2 regions of the Allobosea vestrisii genome follow, and region 2 is predicted to be linked to the other one. Evidence: predicted binding sites of a transcription regulator. Region 2 holds the regulator's gene; the other holds the start of a gene.
The links. The regulator LexA, encoded in region 2, represses DNA repair genes until DNA is damaged. The targets are predictions, from matches to a motif close to TGTTCNNNNTGTGTTCNG.

Region 1 (4,516 bases), 2.0 Mb from region 2:
TCCCTCTTATCGGGTCGATGATCGTGACGCTCCCACCGAGGCCGTAGGAATAAAATGAGCCTTCGGATTGGATTGCCTGGTCGGCTTCAGCGTCCCTTCCATCCTCAATGGGGATAATGAAGCCATACTTTTCAAGGTATTCCTGAATAGTCGGAGGATGGTTCGCTGTTCGCTTCACAGACATCATTTGCGGGTCGTGATCATAGGGGTGCCAGTCCTTATCGCCAGCATCCTTAACCGGCGATAGATGCCATTTTGACGTGCCGCCCGGCAGCTTGTCTCCCAGCCGGCTTCCCTGATTGCGGGCCCATTCCGCGCTTTCGCTGGTGAGACGATAGACCACAAAGCCCGTCTCGTTGTCGCCGGGCATGAATCCAACGCCCCATGATTTCTCGAGCCGATATTCCACAGCAGCTACTTCGAGAGGGACCGGAACACGGGCGAGCAGGAACTGACGCTCATAGCGTTCGGCCAGATAGTAGGGAACGCCGATGAGGAGCAGACAAGAAATGACGATCATGGATCGCCTAGCGGCTCTGCCAGGCCCAGGCTTTCGCCAAAGCCGGTAGGCAAAACGCAGCAGAAGGATCACGAGCCCGACCAGCAGCAATGCCAGCAGCGCTAACGTCATAACAATGGTCAGCAAGGGTGGCGAATCTCCGTGACATCGCGGTCTACTTCGCCCTGCGGAATTTCTGCAATGGGTTGAAACCAGCCATTCAATACAGACTCGCAGGGATCGACCGCGACTTTATCCCCGCCTTCCCAACCTCCCATATACTTGCTCGCATCCCATCCCCGAGGGGCGGCCATCCGGAGGCATGTCGTTTGGCGGGGTGGGTGCGGCGCCTGCGGGCGAGGGTTGCGCCTCGCTCCCGGGAGGCTTCGGGAACCGACCTGGGGGTACTACGGCCCCTGCGCGAGGAGCTCGCTAGACCGCGCCGGCTGATGCCGGCGCGACAGAAGCGCGGCCCGGAGCATTAAAATCGCCGATGGCGGAGCGCCACGGGGCGTGCGGGTGGTGGCTCAACCCATCCGCGCCGCTTCCTGGCTCAATGGAAGCGGATCACCAAACAGCGCCTCGCGGCGCTCCGCTGCCCCTCATATGCGAACGCCCGCGGGATGAGTCTGCGAGCGGGGATGACGCTTGGGCGCGGGAAGCGCGGGGAACCCCTCTCCTGGAAGGAGAGGGGCAGGGGAGAGGTGTTCGGGAGAGAAATCGTGAGCCTCAACCCAACCGCGCGGTCAGCGCTCGCGGAACGGGTCCAACGGCCTACACCTCACCCTACCCTCTCCTTCCAGGAGAGGGTTTGCGTCGCGGCTCCGGCGCCTCAGCCTTCCTACTCCGCCGCCTTCAGCTTCACCTCTTTGGCGAATGGCAATGCCGGCTCGTTCGGGCGGGCATCGTCGAATTCGAGCGCGCCGATCCTCTCGGCCCGGCCGGTGACCTTGCCGGCCGAGGTCTTGATCTGGGCGACGTCGTCCTGCGCCTGGCGGAAATGGTTGTCGAGCTTGTCGACGCGCTCGCCGAGACGGCGGACGTCGTCGAGCAATTTGCCGACCTCCGACTGGATCACCTGCGCCTCCTCGCGCATGCGGGCATCGCGCACCAGCGACTGCATCAGCTGGATCGCCAGCGCCAGCAGCGAGGGCGAGACGATCATCACCCGCGCACGATGCGCCTTCTGGATCACGTCGTCGAAATACTCGTGCAGGTCGGCATAGATCGATTCCGAGGGCACGAAGAGCAGGGCCATGTCCTGCGTCTCGCCCGGCAGGAAATAGCGCTCGGCGATGTCCTTGATGTGCTGGCCGACATCGCCGCGCACCCGCGCCGAGGCCTACTTCTTCGCCTCGTCGCCGCGCGCCTCGCGCAGCATGGTGAAGCTCTCCAGCGGGAACTTGGCATCAATGACGAGGCCGCGCCCGTCGCCCGGCAGGGTGACGAGGCAGTCCGGCCGCTTGCCGCTCGAGAGCGTCGGCTGGAACGAAAAGAACGCGGCGGGCAGCCCATCGCGGATGATCGCCTCCATCCGGCCCTGGCCATAGGCGCCGCGCGCCTGCTTGTTGGCGAGCACGTCCTTCAGTGTCACCACCTCGCCGGTGAGCTCGGTCAGGTTCTTCTGGGCGCTGTCGATGACGGCGAGCCGCTCCTGCAATTTGCCGAGGCTCTCATTGGTCTGGCGGACATTCTGCTCGAGCCCGGCGCCGACCTGCTGGCGCAGCCCGTCCATCCGGTCGGCCATGATGCGGGCAAGGTCGCCCTGCCGGGTCGAGAGGATCTCGGCCATGGTCTGCAGGCGGCCGTTGAGTTCGGCCTGCTGCCGGTTCATCTCGGCGACCTTGTCGTCCATCTCGCGGGCGCGCTCGGCTGCCATCGCCGCTTCCATCTCGCGCCGGCGCGAGCCGCGCCAGGACGAGAGCAGCGCCAGCAGAAGCAAGGCAAGGGTCAGCCCGGCGAAGCCGAAAGCGGCCTCGGCCCAGCTCACCGGGCGCTCCAACAGGACAAAGGCGATCTGGTTCATCCCGAAAGCCTACACGATTTGCGTAGCAATTCTAGAACGAAAGCGGAACAGTTTGACCGCTTCCCCACAAGAGCTTATGTCGCCGCAACTCCCGACAATCGTTTCAGAGCGCCCTATGGCTATCCGCCCCCTCGTCATCCTGCCCGATTCGATGCTGCGCAAGGTCTCGGCGCCGATCGGCGACATCACGCCCGAGATTCGCAAGCTGGCGGAAGACATGCTCGAGACGATGTACGACGCGCCGGGAATCGGCCTCGCCGCGATCCAGATCGGTGAGCCGGTCCGCCTCGTCACCCTCGACGTCTCCAAGAAGGCCGAGGAAGGCGAGGAGCAGCGGCGCGAGCCGATGGTCCTGATCAACCCGGAGGTGACCTGGAGTTCGAGAGAGCTCGACACCTATGAAGAGGGCTGCCTCTCGATCCCCGAATATTACGAGGAGGTCGAGCGGCCGGCACGGGTCAAGGTCAGCTATCGCGATCTCGACGGCAACGCTCAGGAGATCGAGGCCGACGGCCTGCTCGCCACCTGCCTGCAGCACGAGATCGATCATCTCAACGGCGTGCTCTTCATCGATTATCTGTCGCGGCTGAAGCGGGAGCGCGTGACAAAGCGCTTCGCCAAGGCAGCGAAACGGGACAGCGCGGCCTGAACGGCAGGTCGATAGCTATGGACAGCGTCATCGCATGAGCTTGCGCGTCATCTTCATGGGCACGCCGGATTTCGCCGTGCCTACCCTGACCGAGATCATCGGCCAGGGCCACGAGGTCGTTTCCGTCTATACCCGCGCCCCGGCGCCGGCCGGGCGCGGCATGGAGCTGCGGCCCTCGCCGGTCCAGGTCACGGCCGAGCGCTTCGGCATCCCGGTGTTCTCGCCGAAGACGCTGAAGACCGCCGAAGCCGCCGAGATCATGGCCTCGCACCAGGCCGATGTCGCCGTCGTCGTCGCCTATGGCCTGATCCTGCCGAAGGCGATCCTGGAAGTGCCGGAGCTCGGCTGCCTCAACCTGCATGCCTCGCTGCTACCGCGCTGGCGCGGCGCGGCGCCGATCCAGCGCGCGATCATGGCCGGCGATGCCGAGACCGGCGTCTGCGTGATGAAGATGGAGGAGGGGCTCGATACCGGCCCCGTCGCCATGGTCGAGACGCTGGCGATCGACGGCAACGCCACGGCCGGCGAAATGCACGACCGGCTGGCCGGTCTCGGCGCCGATCTGATGGTCCGGGCGCTCCCGGCTCTTGGCCGCGGCGGCCTGCGCTTCACGCCGCAGCCCGAAGAGGGTGTCACCTATGCCAGCAAGATCGGCAATGACGAGGCGAAGCTGAGCTGGAACCGGCCGGCGCAGCAGGTCCATGATGTCGTGCGCGGCCTTTCGCCCTTCCCGGGCGCCTTCGTCGAGGTCGATCTCGGCAAGGGACCGGAGCGGCTGAAACTCCTGCGCACCGCCCGCGCCGGCGGTGCGGCCGAGCCCGGCACGCTGCTCGATGATGAGGGCACGGTCGCCTGCGCCGTCGGGGCGGTGAAGCTGATCCAGGTCCAACGGGCGGGCAAGGGGCCAATGAGCGCCCAGGAGTTCCTGCGCGGTGCGCGGCTCTCGGCCGGCGCCAAGTTGTAGCGATGCCGCGCTACAAGCTCGTCATCGAATATGACGGCACGCCCTTCTCAGGCTGGCAGCGCCAGCTCAACGGGCCGTCGGTGCAACAGAGTGTCGAGGAGGCGATCGAGGCCTTCTGCGGCCATGCCGTGCGCCTGCATTGCGCTGGCCGCACCGATGCCGGCGTCCATGCCACCCACCAGGTCGCCCATGTCGATCTCGACAAGGACTGGCGCACCGATGTCGTGCGCGACGCCAGCAATGCCAGGCTGAAGCGCCTGCCGGTGGCGGTGCTGAGCGCCGAGGCGGTGCCGGATACGTTCGACGCCCGCATTTCGGCGACGCGCCGCTATTACATCTACCGCATCCTCGATCGGCGGGCTCAAGCAGCGCTCGATG
Region 2 (4,516 bases):
AGGCGCGGAGCTGGGGCGCCGACTGCATCCTGATCATCATGGCCTCGCTCGATGATGCCGCGGCGCACGAACTCACTGCCACGGCCAAGGCGCTGGGCATGGCCGCGCTCGCCGAGGTCCATGACGAGGCCGAGCTGGAGCGGGCGTTGAAGCTCGACACCAGGCTGGTCGGCATCAACAATCGGGATCTGCGCAGCTTCGAACTCAACCTCGCCGTGACAGAGCGATTGGCGCCGCGCGTGCCGAAGGACCGCCTGCTCGTCGGCGAGAGCGGCATCTTCAGCCATGCCGACATCGCCCGCCTTCAAGGCTGTGGCGTCAACACCTTCCTCGTTGGCGAGAGCCTGATGCGCCAAGCGGACGTGGCGGCTGCAACGCGCGAGCTTCTGACTGGCAAGACCACTGAGGCGGCGGCGTGAGCCGGCTCACCCATCTCGATCAGAAGGGCGCGGCCCATATGGTCGATGTCGGCGACAAGGCCGAGACCGTCCGCGTCGCGGTCGCCGAAGGCCATGTGGTGATGCAAGCCGAGACGCTCGCCATCGTCCGCGACGGCGAGGCCAAGAAGGGCGACGTGCTCGGCACCGCCCGCCTTGCCGGCATCATGGCGGCCAAGCGAGCACATGAACTGATCCCGCTCTGCCACCCACTACTGCTCTCGAAGATCGCGGTCGACCTCACGATCGATGAGGCGCTGCCAGGCGTGCGCGTCCGCGCCGAAGTCAAGCTCACCGGCAAGACCGGCGTCGAGATGGAGGCGCTGACCGCCGTCAGCGTCGCCTGCCTCACCGTCTACGACATGGTGAAGGCGGTTGATCGCGCCATGCATATCGAAGGCATCCAGCTCGTGCACAAATCCGGCGGCAAGTCCGGAACCTATGAGCTCGCAGGGCGATCGGCATGAGCCTCACCCCCGTCCCCGTCGCACTCAAGGCGCTGCTCGACAGCGTGCCCGGCCCGACGCCTGCCGAGACGCTGCCGCTGGCGCAATGCGCCGGCCGCGTCCTGGCCGAGGATGTCGCCGCGCTCAGGACCCAGCCGCCCTTCGCCAATTCGGCGATGGACGGCTATGCCGTGCGCGGCGAGGACTTGGCCCGGGGCGCGCAGCTTCGCGTCATCGGCGAATCCGCCGCTGGCCGCGGCTTCCCCGGCAAGATTTCTCTTGGCGAGACGGTACGAATATTTACCGGAGCACCGCTGCCCGCGGGCGCGGACACGATCCTCATTCAGGAACATGCAGAGGGTGTGGGCGGCCCGGTGATCCGTGTCACCAAACCCACCGATCAGGGCCAATTCGTCCGGCTAGCGGGGCTCGACTTCAGGACCGGCGAGGTCCTGCTGAAAGCCGGTCGCCGGCTCGACAGCGCCGCGCTCGGCCTCGCCGCGGCCGCCGGGCATCCGACGCTCGCCGTCCGCCGCAAGCCGCTGGTTGCGATTCTCGCCACCGGCGACGAGCTCGTCCTGCCCGGCGAGCCGGTCGGCCCCGACCAGATCGTCGCCTCCAACAGCTTCGCCCTCGCCGCGCTCGTCGAGCAGGCCGGCGGCACGGCGCTCGATCTCGGCATCGCCCGCGACAACCATCCCGACCTCGCCGGCAAGATCGAGGCGGCCCGCAAGGCCGGGGCCGATGTCCTGATCACACTCGGCGGCGCCTCGGTCGGCGAGCACGATCTCGTCCAGGCGGCGCTGAAGGCGCAGGGCATGGCGCTCGGCTTCTGGAAGATCGCGATGCGCCCGGGCAAGCCGATGATGATGGGCCGCCTCGGCGCCATGGTCGCGCTCGGCCTGCCGGGCAACCCGGTCTCCTCGATCGTCTGCGGGCATCTCTTTGCCATCCCGCTGGTCGAGGCCCTGCTCGGCATCGATGATCCCGAGCGCGACCGCAGCGAGCCCGCCATCCTCGCCGCCGATCTGCCGGCCAATGACGAGCGCCAAGACTATCTGCGCGCCACTTTCGAAACCGTCGATGGCGAGCGGCGCGTCAGGCCCTTTGCCAAGCAGGATTCGTCGATGCTGGCGAACCTGTCGCGCGCCGAGGCCCTGGTGATCCGCCAGGTCTTCGCCGAGGCAGCCACAGCGGGCGATCCCTGCCGGATCATTCGACTGCGCTGACTGGGTCGCGTTACGACAAGGCGTGCCTTGCGGAACACAAAGCGAACAGGTATGGTGTTCGTGCTTTGTTTCGATTCTAGCCCGAGAGGCGAGCGGCGCGACCATGCTGACACGCAAACAGTTCGAACTGCTCCGCTTCATCCACGAGCGCCTGCGCGAATCCGGCGTACCGCCCTCCTTCGACGAAATGAAGGACGCGCTCGACCTGCGCTCCAAATCCGGCATCCACCGGCTGATCATGGCGCTGGAAGAGCGCGGCTTCATTCGCCGGCTCCCCAACCGGGCGCGGGCACTCGAAGTCATCAAGATGCCGGACGGCATCGGCGGCCAGCAGGCGCAGCGCGCCCGCTTCAGCCCCTCAATCGTCCAGGGCGGGCTCGGCCAGACCCCGCCGGCACCGGCAGCCACCTTGGCGAAGCCGCGCCCCGCGGGCGCCGAGGAGAGCGGACGCTCCACCGTCTCGATCCCCGTCATGGGCCGCATCGCCGCCGGCACGCCGATCTCGGCGATCCAGGACCGCAGCCATAGCGTCTCTATGCCAGCCGATATGCTGGGCGGCGGCGAGCATTATGCGCTCGAAGTTCGCGGCGATTCGATGATCGAGGCCGGTATCCTCGACGGCGACACGGTCGTGATCCGCAAGCAGGACAGCGCCAATACAGGCGACATCATCGTCGCCCTGATCGACGACGAGGAAGCGACGCTGAAGCGCTTGCGCAAGCGCGGCTCCTCGATCGCGCTCGAAGCCGCCAATCCCGCCTACGAGACGCGCGTGCTCGGGCCGGACCGGGTCAAGATCCAGGGCCGCCTCGTCAACCTGATGCGACGTTACTGAAATACCTCGGCATCCTGTGCGGGCTCCGCAGCCGCGGGTACCGGCACAGCAGTGGGCTCGGGTGCTGGCCTCGTTTCCGGCCGCGCACGGGTCCACGGACGCAGGCGGGTCGCCTCGTCGGCCGTTAGCGCGCGCCAGCCGCCGCGGGCCGCATGATAGGCGGTCGCGCCGTCGCGCATGAGCGCGCTGCGGTCGATCAATCGGGCAGCGCAAGGCGCGCTCCAATAGAGCGACGTCACCACAAGATCGGCTCGCTGGCAGTCCTCGACCAAAGCGGTGCGGTCGCGCGTATAGGTGACGCTACGGCCATCCGGCAGGCGGATGACGCAGCCGCGCGCATCGCAGGCGGCCCCCCTCGCGCAAGTCGGCATCGTCGGGCGACCGGGAATCGCCGTCGGCATGCAGCCATTGCGTCAGCACGAAGCGGCTCGGCTTGCCCGCCAGCACCATCTTCCCCTCCGGCCCACGCACCAGCACGCCCGAGCCGTCGCGCTCGATCAGGATGTCCGGCCGCGACGGTGCCGAGGCCAGCGCAAGGCCGCCGACCAGCGGCAGCGCGGCGAGGAAGCGCAGCGCCGTCGTCCATAGTGTCAGCCACAGCAGCGACAGCGAGAACAGGATCAGAGCAAGAGAGTCGAAGGCCGGCAGCACGACGGTGGAGCGGTCGATGCCGGCGACCCAATGGGCAACCTGGAGCACGAGGCCGGACGCCCAGCCCATCAACGCCCAGGCCGGCCAGTCGAGCCCGAACGGATAGGCCAGCACGCCGAAGACGGCCGCCGGCATCACGATCAGCGAGACGAAGGGCAGCGCCAGCGCATTGCCGAGCAGGCCGAACGGATTGAAGGTCTGGAAGTGGAAGACGCCAAAGGGCGCCGTCGCCGCTGTCGCGACCATGGTCGTGGTCACGATACCCACAGCCGAGAGCCAGAGCGGCCGCAGTGGCCAGGGCCAGGACGCGGCCGCCGCGTCGGGCGGGCGCTCTTGCCAACGCTCGGCGAAGGCGATCAACGCCGCGACCGCCCCGAACGACATCTGGAAGCTTGGGCCAAGCACTGCCTCGGGTTCGCGCAGCAGCACGATGATCGCAGCGAGCGCGAGATTGCGCATCGAGAGCGCCGGCCGGTCGACCAGGATCGCCCCCAGCATCACCAGCGTCATGATCAGCGAGCGCACCGTCGCGACCTCGGCGCCCGAGAAGACGCAGTAACCGGTGGCGCCAGCCATGGCGGCGAGCGCCGCGAGCTTCTTCACCGGCCAATGGAGCGCTGCCGTCTGCGACAGCGCGAGCAGCGCCCGCGCCAGCCAGAAGATCGTTCCGGCGGCGAGCACCATATGGAGGCCGGAGATCGAGACGATGTGGTAGATGCCGGCGGCGCGCAGGTCGTTGTTGGTCGCTTCGTTGATCAGCCCGCGCTTTCCGGTGACCAGTGCCGCCGCCATAGCCCCGGCCTGCCCGCCGCCGCTCGTCGCGATGCGTTCGGTCAGCGCGTTGCGGGCCTGGTCGATTGCGACCGCCAGAGCAAGCCGGCGCGGCATCGGGCTCGGCGGCGGCGTGAGCGCGATCTT

Region 1: def (peptide deformylase) is a predicted target of LexA. The motif match lies at 2,558-2,575, and genes of this name have one in related genera.

The regions. Positions count from the first base shown of each region.
Region 1 covers NZ_CP126307.1:4,344,278-4,348,793, forward strand. The annotation lists gene QO058_RS21410 (hypothetical protein) at 1-646, opposite strand, end outside; partial or broken gene QO058_RS21415 (DNA recombination protein RmuC) at 1,341-2,525, opposite strand; gene def (peptide deformylase) at 2,641-3,174, shown strand; gene fmt (methionyl-tRNA formyltransferase) at 3,209-4,138, shown strand; gene truA (tRNA pseudouridine(38-40) synthase TruA) at 4,141-4,516, shown strand, end outside.
Region 2 covers NZ_CP126307.1:386,222-390,737, forward strand. The annotation lists gene trpC (indole-3-glycerol phosphate synthase TrpC) at 1-419, shown strand, start outside; gene moaC (cyclic pyranopterin monophosphate synthase MoaC) at 416-904, shown strand; gene QO058_RS01865 (molybdopterin molybdotransferase MoeA) at 901-2,112, shown strand; gene lexA (transcriptional repressor LexA) at 2,216-2,947, shown strand; gene QO058_RS01875 (ComEC/Rec2 family competence protein) at 3,248-4,516, opposite strand, start outside.